DNA from 2 places in the Haloechinothrix salitolerans genome. Region 1 is predicted to be linked to the other one. Evidence: riboswitches for the same ligand, from Rfam matches in the RefSeq annotation. Region 1 holds a riboswitch; the other holds the start of a gene.

Region 1 (8,276 bases):
CCTGTGTCTCCTTCCAGATTCTTCAGTGGCCTACGACTTGGCGGCGCTGGCGTTGGTTCCATCGGATCGAGCGATCTCTTCGTGGATCGCCAATAGCCTGCTAAGCCGGTCGTACTTTGGTTCCACCGTGACCAGCAGAATCGCCCCCAGCAGAGCTAGCACGATCGCATCACGCAAACCCGCGATCATGACAACCATCGGTGCTCCGCTGGGAAGCTGTGCGAACGCATGGAGCCCCGCGAATGCGGCCAGCCCTAGCACGATGACCGCCAACACGACCCCGCGCTGATACGCCCCGCGCCTGCCGTCGGCCATCCGGCGCAGCATCTCATTACCTTGTTTTCGCGAGAGGTTGCCTTGCTTGGCGAGGAATGGCATTCCATACCGGACGATCCGAGCCGAGGATGTCCGTAGTTGCGACGTCATCCAGAACAACAATGCCGCGACACCAGCGCCCACGATCGCGACACCAAAATGCGGAACAACACCAAGTCCGTCCGGACCCACCAACCACGCGCGCGCGATCTCCGGCCACGGCGACACGAAATCGATCGCGCGCGGCGCGTCAGCACGAGGGATCGACGTGAACACGTGCAGTGCTATGGCCAGACAACACAGCGCGCTGACCAGCTTCACACGGAGCTCACGCCGGAACTTTGGCACGTTCGCCATGTCCGCGTCAGTGACCGGCCAGCTACCTTTCGCGCGATCGTACCGACCGAGTTCGCGGCCAGCGTTCTCGTTCATCGTCCGCCACACACCCCGACCAGGACTGGCGACGCCGAACGCCCGATGCCTTGGCCGGACCACCCAGTAAGCATTCATGGCGGCGGCGAACAGCGCGAAGACGCCGAGAAGACCCAGCACCGTGGCGCTGACGATCCCGGCCGTGACCCACTTCGCGCTGTCGTTCACGCCAGGCTCGCTGGAGATAGGTCTGCCACGACCGCCTGTTTCCGGAAGTTCTGGCTCGAACACGGGCACCGCCTGACCACGGTGCTCCGGACTCAACTGCCCAGCGGGAAACCACTCACGGCTCGTACTTCCGTCATCCCAGGTGACATCAGCCTGGCAGCGGTAGAAGTAGCCCAAACCGGACGCGCTCACGGGGCCTCTTTGGATGCATTCCCGCACCTCCGCGGTGCCCGTCGCATGGGCCTCTGGACCGCCTGACGAAGCATCGGCCACCGTCATCACGGTCAATGCCCCCAGCAGGCTGAATCCGCCAAGAAGCAGGGCACCGACACATCGAAGTAGGTAGCGCGACCGTGTGCGCTGCTTCGACCGCTCCCAGGTGTGATCGCTCTCCCCTGTGTTCACCACGGCGAGCAGTGTCTCAGACCCTGATATGGCGCGCGGCTGAATCAGGGCGATTCCCCGATGCGGTGCCTCACCAGCGGTGATGTGCTCGGGACATGAGCCAATCCATCCTTGATCAAGCGTTCGGACATCCGAGCGGCGGACTCGGCCGGATCGGCGGCGCATTGATGGCACGGGGCAACGCGGCGACCGAGCGTCACGTGGTCGACGTCGCCGCGTTGGCCGAGACCGACATCGTGCTCGTGCTCGGTCCAGGTCCTGGTGTCGGACTGCGCGCCGCCGCAGAACGAGCGCGCCACACGACCGGCGTCGACCCGTCGGAGGACATGCTGCGCGCCTGCGTTGACCGGTGTCGTGACCTGGTGCATTCGGGCAAGGTCGGCGTCCGCGACGGTTCCGCGGAAGCGACCGGTGCCAGCGACGACGCCTTCGACGTCGTGCTGAGCGTCAACAACGTCCAGTTGTGGGACGACATCGCCGCGGGGTTGAAGGAGGTGCATCGGGTGCTGCGACCAGGTGGGCGGTTCGTGCTCTCGTCACACGACAAGTGGCTGCCCCTGCCACGGCAAGAACTCGTGGCTGAGGTGACGGCCGCTGGGCTCACCGACGTGCAGAGCTGGACCTGGCAGCCATCGGGCCTGCTGGCCTCGCTCGCGTTCCAACTCCGCGCCGCCAAGCCCACATAGCGCTGGTCAAGCGCCTTAACTGACGTTGCTCAGCGTGTGTCGACCCGAAGCGGATGCTCCTCAGGCACCTCGACGAGCACGATCCTGGTGCCGTCCGGGTCCGCGATCCACGCCTCGTGCAGTCCCCACGGCTCCTGCCTCGGCTCCCGCGTGATCGGCACACCGCGTTCCACCAACTCCGCGACGGTGTCCGGCAAGTCACGCACCTGGAGCCACAGCACGACGTCGCTACTGGGCTCCCCGCTACCCTGCCCGACGATCTCGAGGAAGCCGCCGCCCAGGAAGAACACCGTCCCACCAGGGAACTCTCGGTAGATCGCCAGCCCGAGCTGATCGGCGTAGAACTTCTTGCTGCGCTCCGGATCGCGCGGTTTGAGCAAGATCCGGCTGCTCAGTACCTCCATGCCACCTCCATCACGCACATCTGGTCTCGTGCCTCTCATCAAGCGCGTTCCGTATCGCTCCTGGGTACCTCACCGCAGGACGGAACGCGACCGGTGCTACCGTGGATCGTCGTTGCCGTGTGGCATTCCGCCAGGGAGGAAGCCTGCATCAGCAGGGCCAGACAAACGCGGCGCGACATCCACCGAAGAGACATGAGGAGGCGGCCCCGTGGCCAACATCAAGTCCCAAATCAAGCGCATCAGGACCAACGAAGAGGCGCGGCAGCGCAACCAGGCCGTCAAGTCCTCGGTGAAGACGGCGATCCGTAAGTTCCGTGAGGCGGCCGCGGCCGGCGACAAGGACAAGGCCATCGAGCTGCAGCGCGCCGCGGCCAGGAAGCTGGACAAGGCGGCCAGCAAGGGCGTCATCCACAGGAACCAGGCCGCGAACAAAAAGTCGGCCATGGCCAAGCGGGTCGAATCGCTGTAACGGCGTTCGCGCAACGGGGCACGTCGCTGACGTGCCCCTTTTTTCGTGTGGTGCCCCCTGAGCGACCAACTGAACCGGACACTTCAACCCGTTGCGTCTTCGCTCGCGACGCGCTCGACGTCAGCGCCGGTTCCGTGCCGCGAGCAGCTTGAGCGCGGCCCGCTCCAGGGCGTAGTCCGGATCGGCCGCGGCGCCCTTCACCTCGGCGTTGAGGGTCGCGACGATTCGCATCGACTCCCGCAGCGCCTCCGTGCTCCACCCTCGCACCTGGCTCTGCGCCTTGCGGATCTTCCACGGCGGCATACCCAGCTCACCGGCCATGTGGTTCGGGTTGCCCCTGCCCGCCGCCGACACCCGTGCGACCGTCCGCACCGCATCGGCGAAGGCGTCCGCGATCAACACGTGCGGCACGCCGATCTGCAGCGCCCACCGCAGCGACTCCATGGCCGCGGCCTCGTCGCCCGCGACGACCTTCTCCGCGACGGCGAAGCCGGTGACCTCCGCACGTCCCCGGTGGTAGCGGCGCACCGCTTGCTCGTCGACCTTCCCGCCGGAGTCCGCGACCAGCTGCGACGCGGCGGCGGACAGTTCCCGCAGATCAGACCCGACGGCGTCGAGCAGCGCGCTCACTCCGCCCGCGTCGATGCCGCCACCGGCGCGCTTCACCTCGGCGCGCACGAACGACTCCCGGTCCGACTGCTTCGTGAGCTTGTTGCACTCGGCGACCGCCGCACCCGCCTTTCGCAGTGCCTTCGGCAGGTCTTTGGCCGCCTTGCTGCGCCCGCCACCGCTGTGCACCACGATCAGCGTGACGCCATCGGCCGGGTCCGCGAGATACGACTGGAGCGCGTCCGCCGTGTCCTGCCCGATGTCCTGCGCCGCCTCGATCACGATGATCCTGCCCTCGCTGAACAGCGTGGGACTGGCCAGTTCGAGCAGCACCGGCGCGGTCAGCTCGGACGCTCGCAACGTCGTCGCCTCAGACGTCGGGTCCACGGCGCGCGCGGCCTCGATGGCGGCCCGCACCGCCCGTTCCACCAGCAGCGGTTCGTCACCGAGCACGAGGTGCAGCGGCGCGGTGTCCTTCGACGTCTTCTGGGACTTCGCGGCGGAGCTCACGCGCCCAATCTACGACCTAGACGGAGACGTCGTCCCAGCCGCCTCAACATCAACTGTGGCGGGACCCACGTCGACAGAGCCTGGCACCGCATGGCGCGACCGATGCCGCGTACCGTAACGTGTACTGCCAGACGCCCACAGCGGCGCACAACTGAATACCGCTCATCCAGAGGGGCAGAGGGAACGGCCCTGCGAAGCCCCGGCAACCGGCGTCAGCCCGTCATCTCGATCCAGCGAGGTAGCTGACGACATCGGTGCCAATTCCGGCCCAGTAGTGGGACAGATGAGGAGAGGACCTCGCATGACAACAACCTTCGGCGCCCCCAGCACGCTTCGCTCCGGCTCGGATGTGGATCTCGGTCCCGCCGTCGAGCTCGTGTCCAAGGAAGAGGGCCACCGCCAGCCGCTCGCCCCCGAGTTCGTTTCCGCCGAGGACTTCTCCCCGCTCGAGGTCGCCTACGACTTCGGTCGGATCACCCGCGAAGAGATCGAGGCGGGCCCGCGCAACATCTGGCGCTACAAGCGACTGCTGCCGGTGCCGTCGAACGTCGAGGAGATCCCGAACACCGAGCCCGGCTGTACCAAACTGATCCGCGCCGACCGGCTGGCCGCTGAGCTGGGCGTCAAGCGGATCTGGGTCAAGGACGACACCGGCAACCCGACGCACTCGTTCAAGGACCGCGTCGTCGCCGTCGCGCTCGCCGCCGCCCGCGAGTTCGGCTTCCAGGTGCTGGCCTGCCCGTCCACCGGCAACCTCGCCAACGCCGTCGCCGCCGCCGCTGCTCGCGCGGGCTGGGACTCGGTCGTGCTGATCCCGTCCTCGCTGGAACGCGCCAAGGTGCTGACCACGGCCGTCTACGACGGCTCGCTGATCGCCATCGACGGCAACTACGACGACGTCAACCGCCTGGCCACCGAACTCGCCGCCGAGAACGAGACCTGGGCGTTCGTCAACGTCAACGTCCGGCCGTACTACTCCGAGGGCTCGAAGACGCTGGCTTACGAGGTCGCCGAGCAGCTCGGCTGGCGCATCCCGGAGCAGATCGTGGTGCCGATCGCGTCCGGCTCGCAGCTCACCAAGGTCGACAAGGGCTTCAAGGAGCTCGGCGAGGTCGGCCTTGTCGATCCGACGCCGTACAAGGTGTTCGGTGCGCAGGCCACCGGTTGCTCCCCCGTCTCGCACGCCTTCAAGAGCGGCCACGACGTCGTGCAGCCGGTCAAGCCGGACACCATCGCCCGCTCGCTGGCGATCGGTAACCCCGCGGACGGCCCGTACGTGCTGGACACCGTCAGCCGCACCGGTGGCTCGATCGAGGACGTCACCGACGAGGAGGTCGTCGCGGGCATCCGCCTGCTCGCCCGCACCGAGGGCATCTTCGCCGAGACCGCGGGCGGCGTGACCGTCGCGACGGCGAAGAAGCTCATCGAAGCGGGCAAGATCGACCCAGACGCCGAGACGGTGCTGCTCATCACCGGCGACGGCCTCAAGACCCTGGACGCCGTCGAGGACCACATCGGCCCCAAGGCCACGGTGCCGCCGAACGTCGACGCGGTGACGAAGGTCCTTCGCGGCTGACCTAGGCAGGATCCGCGACACGGCGCCCAATGAGCGCCGTGTCCCCACTTCCCGACGCCGTGTCCCGCACTCAGAACACTGTGTCCCACTTCCCGACGCCGTGTTCCTCACTCACGACGCTGTGTCGCCATCCTGACCAGTCAGCCGCGCACGATTTCGCGATTTATTGCACCCTCGCAAGTAATCGTGCTAGCTTGCACGCGTGGTTGGTCCAAATGGAGCAAAACTAGAGCGTAGCGGCTCGGGCGAAGGCACCCAGCTGTCCCGCCAGTTGCGGGACGCCACGCCCAAACCCGATGCGCTCACCGCGTTCAAGCTCGCCCGCCGGACATTTCTGGCAGGCGAAAAGGTCGACATGCAGCACCTGTTAGCCGAGCTGCGGGTGGACCGCGCGACGCTGTTCCGCTGGGTTGGTAACCGCGACCAACTGCTGGCCGAAGTGATCTGGTCGCTCACCGAGCCGACCTTTCATAGAGCCGTCGCCGAGGCCAACGGGACCGGGCCGGAACGGATCGTCGACGCGATCACTCGTTTCGTCCGAGCGGTCATCGACGCGGACTTCTTCGTCGCGTACATGCGTCGAGAACAGCGGCGTGCCCTGCGGCTGCTCACCACAAGGGCGACCCAGTTCCAGCACCGGCTGGTCGCCGAGATCGAAACCTTTCTGGCACAGGAGAAGGCCGCCAGTGGCCTGAGCTACCCCCTGCCCATTCACGATCTCGCTTACGTCATCACCCGTATCGCCGAGTCCTATGTCTATGCGGATCTCATCACCGGCGAGGTCCCCGACGCGGACAGGGCCGAGGCCGCGTTCAGCGCGTTGCTTGGCATCGGCCCTGGCGAACATCCCTGAAGGAGTCACCATGAAATTCGCCAAGCGCGGCACCATCGCGACCGTGTCGATGTTGCTCGCCGCTAGCGCATCACTCGTCGCGGTGGGACCGGCGAGCGCGGTCGGGACAGAGTCTGTCGGGACAGAGTCAGTCGAGACACGGGAGTTCGCCCCGGTGAACCGGCCCGGCCCCCCGCTATCCGTGCCGAAGCGCCGCCTGGCCAAGAGCGTGCGATGCACCCCCGACGCGCCCCGCGCCAAGCGCGGCGTGGCGCTGTTCGTGCACGGCACCACGGTCACCCCACGGGAGAACTTCGGGTGGAACTGGTTCCCCGCGATGGACAAGCTCGACTGGCCCTACTGCTCGGTGAAGATGCCCAACAACGCGATGAGCGACATTCAGGTTTCAGCCGAGTACGTGGTGCACGCGATCCGGCACGTGTACCGGCGCAGTGGCCGCGAGGTCGACGTCCTCGGACACAGCCAGGGCGGCAACGTCCCGCGCTTCGCGCTGCGGTTCTGGCCTGACACCCGACGCATGGTCGACGACTACATCGGGTTCGCCGCGACCAACCACGGCTCGCTCTCCGTCAACACCATGTGCCCGCCGATCGCGGGGTGCGCACCAGCCTTGTGGCAGCAGACCCTCAACTCCAACTACGTGCGGGCCATGAACTCCCACCAGGAGACCTTCGCCGGAATCTCCTACACCAACGTCTACACGCGCACCGACGAGTTCGTGCAACCCAACCTCGACGACACCGGAACCAGCTCCCTGCGTGGCGGCGGAGGTGCGATCACCAACATCGCCATCCAAGACGTCTGCCCGGCCAACCTCACCAGCGAACACATCGCGGTTGGCACCTACGACCCCACCGCCTACGCCATCGCCATCGACGCCCTCACCCACACCGGACCCGCGAAACCGGCACGCGTCCCCGGCTCGGCGTGCACCCAGCAGTTCATGCCCGGGGTCAACCCGGCCGAATTCCCCGGCAACTACGCCAGCACCATGAACACCATCGCCAATCAACTCGTCACCTATCCCCGCGTCAGCGCCGAACCCCCGCTCAAGCCCTACGTCTTCGCGAGGTGATCACACGAGGCGAGTACGACGTGCCCGGGGCTTAGAACGGCGACGTGCCCTCCGCCAGGGCGGACAGCGCACCGGAGATCCGGGCCTGGGCCAGCCGCCACAGCCCGGTACCCAGCGACACCCGTGCGACGCCAAGTTTGGCGAGCATCGCCAGGTCTGGTCCGTCGGGCAGGTACGTCGCGTTCACCGGCGCCGGGCTCACCGCGGACACGAACTCGCCCAGCACCTCAGCGGAGCGAACATGGATCGGATACACGCAGTCGGCGCCCGCGTCCAGGTAGGCGCGGGCCCGTTCGATGGCGTCCGGCAGAGCGGCGCGTTCCTCCTCGACGCCACGAGCGTCAAGGAACGAGTCGATCCTGGCGTTCACGACCAGCAGGTCACCGGAGTGCTCCTTCAACCCCGCTAGAAACGCGGCGTTCTCCGAGGCGGAACGCCGCCTGCCCTCCTGCTGGTCGGTGTCCTCGATGTTGCATCCGGCGGCGTCCGTCTCGGCCAGCCGGTCAGACAACTCCAGCGCCGACAGCCCGTAGCCGGACTCGACGTCGACGGTCAGCGGGACGTCGACAGCCGCGGTGATCCGAGCCGCGACGTCGAACATCTCGTCCGGTGACGCCTGCTCGCCATCGGCATAACCCAACGAGGCGGCGACGGCGGCCGAACTGGTCGCGACCACCGGGAACCCAGCGTCAACGACAAGCCGAGCGGTGTCGGCGTCCCAGGCATTCGGCAGCACCAGCGGATCACCGGGTACGTGCAGGGCGCGCAACCGCT
Region 2 (8,276 bases), 530 kb from region 1:
CCGAAGGTCATCGGAACGGTCAGGAAGCCAACCATCCCCATGTCGTGAAACAGCGGCAGCCACGACACCATCGTGTCCACCTCGGGGTCAACCTCGGAGCGCTCGATCATGGCCGACATATTCGAGAACAGGTTGCCGTGCGTGATCTTGACGGCCTTCGGTTCCGCCGTCGACCCGCTAGTGAGCTGCAGCAGTGCCAAGTCGTCCTCACCAGCGGCAACCGGATCGGCGATTGGATCGGCGTCGAGCAGGTCATTGATCATCCGGTAGCGGATGCCGTTCTCCTCGAGGACCGGCGCGAGCTGGTCGAAAGGGTCGCCGAGCAGCACCAGGTCGGAGCCGATCATCCGCAACACGGTAAGCGTGTCCGACGCCCACTCGCCGAGGTCGGTGCGCGGAGTGGGTTGGTGCAGCATGGTGACGCTGCCCCCGGCGAACCACACCGCCTGCACCGTTGGCGCGATCAGCGCCGGCGCGGCGGCGAGGACGCCGACGGATCCGCCGGGGCGAAGCCCGTCCGCGGCGAGACCGCCCGCGACGCGCCGCGCCTGCTCGTGCACGTCGGCCCACGTCGCCCGGACCGGGTCGTGCGGTTCGCCGGTGGTCATTCCGCGCTTGCCGCCGCCGTCGGAAAGGGCAATGGATATCAGTTGGTCGACAAACCTGCTCATACCGTCGAGCCTATAGACCACATAGTTGTCACCGATACACAAGCCCGCCCAGCACGGCTTGTACGAGGTCGACTATTCGGCGGCGTCGGCGAGCTCCATCCAGCGGGCCTCGACGTCCTCCTTCTCGGCGATAACGGCTTTGAGTTCGGAGTCCAGTTTCAGCAGTTCGTCCGGGTTGTTGGCGGCGTTCGCGAGCGCGTCGTGCAGTTCCCGCTCCTTGCGGTGCAGCGTCTCCACCTTGCGTTCCAGCTTCGCCAACTCCTTCCGCGCCGCGCGCTGCTCGGCTGCGGAGGACTTCTGCTTCGCCGGAGCCGCTTCGGTGGCGGGGGCGCTCAGCAGCGACGCCCGACGGCGCAGGTACTCGTCGATGCCGCCGGGCAGGTCGGTGACCGCGCCGTCGCCGAACAGCGCGACCACGGTGTCGCAGGCGCGTTCGACCAGGTAACGGTCGTGCGAGACGACGACGAGCGTGCCGGGCCACGAGTCGAGCAGATCTTCCAGTTGCTGCAACGTGTCGATGTCGAGGTCGTTGGTGGGCTCGTCCAGCAGCAGCACGTTCGGCTCCGCCATCAGCAGCCGGGTGAGCTGCAATCGCCTGCGCTCGCCGCCGGAGAGGTCGTCCACCGGGGTCCACTGCCGCCGCGCCGGGAAGCCGAACCGCTCCGCGAGCTGCGACGCCGTCATCTCGTGCTTGCCAAGCACGACGCGCTTCGCCACCTGTTCGACGGCCTCAAGCACCCGTAGGTCGCCGGGCAGGTCCTCCAGCTCCTGCGTCAGGTACGCCAGCCGCACGGTGGTGCCTTCGATCCGCTTGCCCGCGTCCGGCTCGCGATGTCCGGCCAGCAGCCGCAGCAACGACGTCTTGCCGGACCCGTTCACCCCGACCAGGCCGATCCGGTCGCCTGGCCCGAGCCGCCAGGTGACATCGCTCAGCAGCTCCCGCTCCCCCGCGCGCAGCGTGACGTCCTCCAGCTCGATCACCGTCTTGCCGAGCCGTCGCTTGGCGAAGGCGTGCAGTTCACGCGGATCGCGTGGCGGTGGGACGTCGGCGATCAGCGCCTCGGCGGCCTCCACGCGGTAGCGTGGCTTCGACGTCCGCGCCTTCGCGCCACGCCGCAGCCACGCGAGCTCCTTGCGCGCCAGGTTGCGGCGCTTCTCCTCAGCGGCCGCTGCCAGCTTGGCCCGCTCCGCACGGGCGTACACCCAGTCGGCGTAGCCGCCCTCGTACTGCTCGACGGTCCCGTTGACGACTTCCCACGTCCGGGTGCACACCGTGTCCAGGAACCACCGGTCGTGGGTGACGACGACCAGCGCGACCTTGCGGGCTAGCAGATGATCGGCGAGCCAGCGCACGCCCTCGACGTCAAGGTGGTTGGTGGGTTCGTCCAGGATCAGCAGGTCCAGCTCGCGCACCAGTGCCGCGCCGAGGGCTACCCGGCGTCGTTCCCCGCCGGACAGCGCGCCGACCTTCGAGCCGAGGCCCAGCGCGGTGATGCCGAGCCCCTCAACGATGGAGCGCACACGCGGATCCGCCGCCCACTCGAACTCGGCGTCGTACCCGGCGAGCACGGCGTCGCGGACGGTGACGTCGGCGTCGATCTCCACCCGTTGGGTGACCACGGCGAGCCGCAGGTCACGTGACCGGGCGACCCTGCCGGAGTCCGGCGGTTCCAGGCCAGCCAGGATCTCGAGCAGCGTCGTCTTGCCGCCGCCGTTGAGGCCGACGACGCCGATCCGGTCAGTGTCCTCGACGCCGAGCGACACGGCGTTGAGCAGGGTGCGTTCGCCGAAGGACTTCGAGACGTCCTCGGTGTTGATCAGGTTGACCATCTAGGCGCTATTCCAGGGGCAGAGGTTCGGGGTCCGTGTCCAACTTAGGCCACGGCGTCAGGCGTGCACCTGGGGCGGGGTCGGACGCGTGCTGTCCTCGCCGCCGACGATCCGCGCGCCGTGCACCGGGCCGTGCGCGACCCGCACCGTGCGGCACACGCCGGTACCCGCGAGCTGTGCGGCGACGTCGACGGCGGCGTCCTCGTCCTCGCACAGGAACGCGCACGTCGGCCCGGACCCGGACACCATGCCCGCCAGCGCACCCGCGTCCACGCCAGCGCGCAGTGTGCGACGCAGCGACGGCCGCAACGATACGGCCGCGGCCTGCAAATCGTTGCCGAGCAGCATGGCGAGCTGTCTCGGGTCGCCGGACGCCAGCGCCTCCAGCAGCGGGGCGTGCGAGCCGACGCGCGGCGGCTCGCCGTTGTCGCGGAGCCGGTCCAGCTCGCCGAACACCCTGGGCGTCGACAGGCCCTTCGTCGCGAACGCGAGCACCCAATGGAACGTGTGGCGGCACAGCACCGGCACCAGTTCCTCACCGCGACCCGTGCCGAGTGCGGTTCCGCCGGACAGTGCGAACGGGACGTCGCTGCCGAGCTTCGCGGCGATCTCGGCGAGTTCGTCCCTCGCGATGTCCAGGTCCCACAACGCGGCCAGCCCGACCAGCGTGGCCGCGGCGTCCGCGCTGCCGCCCGCCATGCCGCCAGCGACCGGGATGCCCTTGCGGATGACGACCCTGACCTTGGGTTCGTCGCCCGTCCGGCCGACGTAGTTCGCGAGCTCGTTGGCGGCGCGCCAAGCGAGGTTGGCCTCACCGCGCGGCACGGTGTTCTCGCCCTCGCCGGACACCTCGATGCCCGGCTCCTCGCTCGCGGCGACGGTGACCTCGTCGACCAGCGACAACGCCTGGAAAACCGTGGTCAGCTCGTGGTAGCCGTCATCGCGCGCGTCGCCCACACCGAGGTGCAGGTTCACCTTCGCTGGCACCCGGACGGTCACCGGTGGCGGTACAACGGCTAGCACGCTGCCAGCCTACGCCTACCGAGCGTGTGTGACCCGTCGCGCCCACGACGCCGTGTCCGACGTTTCGGACGCTGTGTCCGACACTCCCGACGCTGTGTCCGGCAGTGTGGCTACGCGGCGACGCTGGCCAGCGCGGGCTCGCGGGTGACACGACCGCCGAACGTTGCCACGCGTGTCGGACGACGCACCGGCGTGACGAGGCCGCCGTGCTCGCCGATCCAGCCGAGCGCGATCGCGGCCTTCTCGCCGCGCAGCCCAATCCGGTATCGGGCGACCGGGACGTCACCGATACGAGTGGTGCCGCCGTCCAAAGTGGCGATGTCTACACCCAGTCGGTCAGCCGCCGACGGCAGGGTCGTGCCGACCGTGGCGTGGCCGATGAGCGTCACATCAGCGACGACGTCATAGCCATCGGCGTCGGAGTCGTCGGTACGCGGCAGCACGCGGCGCGCCAGGTGGCTGTCCTGGTTGGTGATGAGGTCGAACACCGTGCCGGTCTCCAGCAGCCTACCGTCGGCGAACAGGGCGACCGCATCACACACCTTGCGGACGACGTCCGCGTCGGCGGTCGCGAGCACGATGGTCACGCCAAGTTCCGCCCGCGCGCGGTCCAGCGTCGCCAGGACGGCGCCCGCCTGCCCGGCCTCGAGCCCGGCCGTGGGCTCGTCCAGGACGAGCACCGCGGGGTCGGTGGCCAGCGCACGGGCGATCGCGACGCGCCTGCGCTGGCCTTCATCGAGCTCACCGGGATGCTGCGCGCCAGCCCGCGCCAGACCGACAAGGTCCAGCAGCCGCAGCACTCGCTCGCGCCTGCTCGGGCCGTCGACCCCCAGCCGCTCAAGCGGGGTGGCGACGTTACCCGCGACAGTACGCTCACCGCGCAGTGACGGGTAGGCCTCCAGCAGGCTGAACCGTTGGCGCAGGTCACGCAGCGACCCGGTGTCCAACCGGGTGGTGTCGACGTCGTCGACACGAATGGTGCCGGCGTCGGGCCGCTCATGCAGGCCTAGCAGCCGCGCGAGGGTCGACGTCCCCGATCTCGCGCGGCCGAGCAGGCCGAACACGGCACCGGCTTCGATCTCAAAGGAGACATCGCGCAGCGTGGTGGACTCGGTCGTGGACGTGGTCAGATTTTCGACAGTGATCACGAAGAACTCCAGTGTGGTGCGGCCCTCGCGCAGCGAACAGCGAGGCGTGCGGCAGGGCCTTCGGTCAGGACGGGCTGGCTGTCAGCAGCGGCGACACGCGCACACCGTGCGGCGGCACTGGTCGACTACGCGACGCTTCGTCAGCATTCGTGACCGATACACAGAGAATCCCTCCATCGGTCCTGGCGGTAGCACCTGCCCATCGGTGGGTGGTTGCTGCGGCGTCAACAAGCCAGGTCTCTCGGCCGCTCGGGATGGATGCCTCAACATTACAGCGGAAAGCCACCACTCTTGGCAACACCAGGCGGGCGCTAGATGTTCCAAATCACAGCGCGGCGTGCGCGATCCGGGCGAAGTCGGCGACGGTGAGTTGTTCGCCCCGAGTCGTCGGCTCGACGTCGGCGGCACGAAGGATCCTCTCCGCACGCTGCGCAGAGCCGGCCCACGACGCCAGCGCGGCGCGGAGCGTCTTGCGACGTTGGGCGAACGCGGCGTCCGCGACGGCGAACACCTGGTCGCGGTCTACTGTCGACGCCGCCGCGGGACCGTCGGGGTGGCGTTCGAACGACACCAGTGCGGAGTCGACGTTCGGGACTGGCCAGAACACGGCGCGCGGGACAGGAGCGACCTTGTGTGCCGTGCCGTACCAGGCCAGCTTCACGCTCGGCACGCCGTAGACCCGACTGCCGGGACCAGCAGCCATCCGGTCCGCCACCTCGGTCTGGACCATCACCAACGCACGCCGCAGCGACGGTAGCTCGCCGAGCAGGTGCAACACGACCGGCACCGCGACGTTGTAGGGGAGATTCGCCACGAGGAGATTGGGTTGGGCGACGCTTGGTGTGTCGGGAGTGCAGGACACAGCATCCGGAACGTCGGACACAACGTCCGGAGTGTCGGACACAACGTCGGGAGTGCAGGACACAGCGTCCGGAGTGTCGGACACGGCGGCGGTGGCTAAGTCCTCCGCGCGGAGGCGGAGGGCGTCGGCAGTCAGGACCGTTAGGCGTGAGGTGGCGGCGCTGACGGCGCCCGCCTCGCTTGCCTCGCCCGGCTTGCCTGCCTTGCCCGGCTCGCTTGTCTTGGATGCCACTGTCGCGGGCAGCCGGTCGGCCAACACCGGATCGACCTCGACGGCCACCACCCGCGCGCCGGTGGCGAGCAGCCCCAGCGTCAGCGACCCGAGCCCCGGGCCCACCTCCAGGACGACGTCGTCAGCGCTGACACCGGCGAGCCGCACGATGCGGCGCACCGTGTTCGGGTCGTGCACGAAGTTCTGGCCGAGCTTCTTCGTCGGGCGCACCGCGAACTGCTCGGCCAGCGCGCGCACCTCCGCAGGCCCCAGCAGGGCGACGTCCGATTGGATCACCTGAAAAGACTATGTCGTCGCGGGAGCCGCGGACGCGGCAGGGCCGAAGCACGGTGACAAGCCTCGCGGCAGGGCGAGAGGCCCGGACCCCGTTACGTCGGCAGGCCGAGTTTCTGCGCGCAGTGGGGCCACGCGCTGTAGCCGTTCCTGGCGTCGCGGAGCTTGGTGGCGATCGCGATCTGCTGCTCACGTGAGGCCTGGTGCGGGTACGCCGCGTACTGGCCGCCGCCGTAGGCGTCCCAGGTCTGCTTGTTGAATTGCAGGCCGCCGTAGTAGCCGTTGCCGGTGTTGATCGACCAGTTGCCGCTCGACTCACAGAACGCGAGGCGGTCCCACACGGCGGCGTCGCTGATCACCAGCTGCTTGGTGCCGACGATCACGATCCTCGGCACCGCCTTGCTCAGCACCTTAACCTCGAGCTCTTCGCGGCTGACCTCGACGTTGTTGCGCCGGGTCACGCGGTAGGTGACGAGTTTCTCGCCCGCCTTACCCTGCTGCTTGACCTTCTCGGTGCCAGCGGGCATCTCGGGGTCCTCGATCGTCTTGACCGGGGGCTCGATGGGTTCCTTGATGTTGATCGTCGAGACGCCGGTGCGCACGATACGCAGCTCGGCGCCGTCCACGAGTTTACGCTTGAGCCCCTTCTCGACCGAGTCACGCTCGCCGAGCTTGATCTCCTGGGTCGCTAGGAACTCCTTGACGGTCACCGCGTTGGTGGTGACCGTGCGCGGCTTGTTGCCGCCGTCGAACAGCGTGATGTCCTTCTGGGTCTTGACCTCGAGGGTCATGCCGTCGAGCGGCACCGAGCCATCGCGCGGGGCGGACAGCACGGCACCGTTGGACAGCATCTTGCCCATGTCGAGCTGCTTCATCGCCTCTTCAACGGTGGTCGCGCGCACCCAGGTCTCGCGCTGCTTGCCGTCGACGATGAGGGTGAGCTGCCGCCCACGCTCCAACTGGACGACGCCGCCATGGCCGACGGCGGCGTTCGGGGACGGCGACAGCGCGTCATGCTTGCCGATCGTGATGCCCGCGTCGTCAAGGACATCGCCAACGGTCGACCCGAACGTGTTGACCGTCTGCGTCTTGCCATCGACGTTGAGCGTGACGCTCTTGTTCATCGCGAGCGCGGCGGCGCCACCACCGGTCAGCGAGACCAGCACCGCGACGACAGCGCCCTTCAGGAAGCGCTGCTTCCAGGTCCTGATCGCGGTTGCGAGCCCAGATTCCTCGGGCTCCGGCTCCCTCGCGGGTGCGTATGCCTCGACGATGTCGTCCGGGATGTAGTCCGGGATGACGGGCAGCACCGTCGTCTCGGCGTTGACAAGCCGGATCAGCTCATCGACGTCGACGTCGAGGTCCCGCAGCATCGCCTCCGCCTGCGGGCCGAGCACAGCGTGCACGTCCTGCGGCGTGACGGCGGGTGAGGGAGAGAACTCACCGATGTCCGCGTCGTATTCGGGCCAGTGAAAGTCGGTAGTCGGCCGGTCCAGCTGAGCCACCGAAGAGCGCTCCGGGCGCAGCGGGGCACGCCACTGGTCAACAGTCACGAAGCCGATCCCTTTCGCACAGCGGTCTTCCTCAACGCATGCGGGCGCATGCGTACGGACTCCCGCAGTCGGCGTCGCCAAGGCACCAGCTCACGACTGTGCCCCAATCCCCGACGTGCACCGACGCGACTGAGGGTTTCCGTAAGCGGACTCCCAGTCACTGAGCCCACTCACTACGGTCACGAGACCATAACGGAGACTACGTGGTTGCGCAAACACCCTGAGCGATGTCGTGAACTTGGTCACTCCCTCGAGTGGCCCAGTCTCGCGTCACTTGTCGCAACGCGTAGTACTCGGCGTCACGCTGCGCAACGAGAAGATCCGCTCCGCCGTGGCGTTGACGGCCGCTGCCAGCGAGGAAACATCGTCTCCGCGCAACTCCGCGAGGTCACGCAGGGTGTAGGCGGCACAGTACGGCTCGTTCGGCCGTCCCCGGTATGGGTGGGGCGTCAGAAACGGCGCGTCGGTCTCCACGAGCAGTTGATCCCGCGGCACCAGTGTGGCGGCCTCCCGCAGCGGGCGCGCGTTGCGGAACGTGACCGGCCCGGCGAAGGACAGCACGTATCCCGCTTCGACGCAGCGCCGCGCCACGTCGGCGTCCCCGGAGAAGCAGTGGAAGATCACCCGATCCGGCGCGCCCTCTTCGTCGAGGATCCGTAGTACGTCCTCATGCGCGTCGCGGTCG

What was found. A riboswitch is a leader RNA that binds a small molecule or an ion and turns the genes downstream of it on or off. The one in region 1 is predicted to bind S-adenosylmethionine.
Region 2: linked by a shared signal. The riboswitch ahead of ACFQGD_RS09305 (methionine ABC transporter ATP-binding protein) and the one ahead of thrC (threonine synthase) in region 1 are both predicted to bind S-adenosylmethionine.

The regions. Positions count from the first base shown of each region.
Region 1 is NZ_JBHSXX010000001.1:2,504,335-2,512,610, reverse strand. Features, by position in the region: gene ACFQGD_RS11815 (DUF6346 domain-containing protein) at 31-1,485, opposite strand; gene ACFQGD_RS11810 (class I SAM-dependent methyltransferase) at 1,416-2,006, shown strand; gene ACFQGD_RS11805 (VOC family protein) at 2,036-2,410, opposite strand; gene rpsT (30S ribosomal protein S20) at 2,619-2,879, shown strand; gene holA (DNA polymerase III subunit delta) at 3,000-3,998, opposite strand; SAM riboswitch class I at 4,158-4,288, shown strand; gene thrC (threonine synthase) at 4,300-5,574, shown strand; gene ACFQGD_RS11785 (QsdR family transcriptional regulator) at 5,777-6,427, shown strand; gene ACFQGD_RS11780 (lipase family alpha/beta hydrolase) at 6,438-7,502, shown strand; gene ACFQGD_RS11775 (isocitrate lyase/PEP mutase family protein) at 7,534-8,276, opposite strand, start outside.
Region 2 is NZ_JBHSXX010000001.1:1,970,871-1,979,146, reverse strand. Features, by position in the region: gene ACFQGD_RS09320 (fatty acyl-AMP ligase) at 1-671, opposite strand, end outside; gene ACFQGD_RS09315 (ABC-F family ATP-binding cassette domain-containing protein) at 744-2,501, opposite strand; gene ACFQGD_RS09310 (4-(cytidine 5'-diphospho)-2-C-methyl-D-erythritol kinase) at 2,559-3,524, opposite strand; gene ACFQGD_RS09305 (methionine ABC transporter ATP-binding protein) at 3,635-4,672, opposite strand; SAM riboswitch class I at 4,843-4,933, opposite strand; gene ACFQGD_RS09300 (ribosomal RNA small subunit methyltransferase A) at 4,998-6,038, opposite strand; gene ACFQGD_RS09295 (ubiquitin-like domain-containing protein) at 6,134-7,543, opposite strand; gene ACFQGD_RS09290 (TatD family hydrolase) at 7,862-8,276, opposite strand, start outside.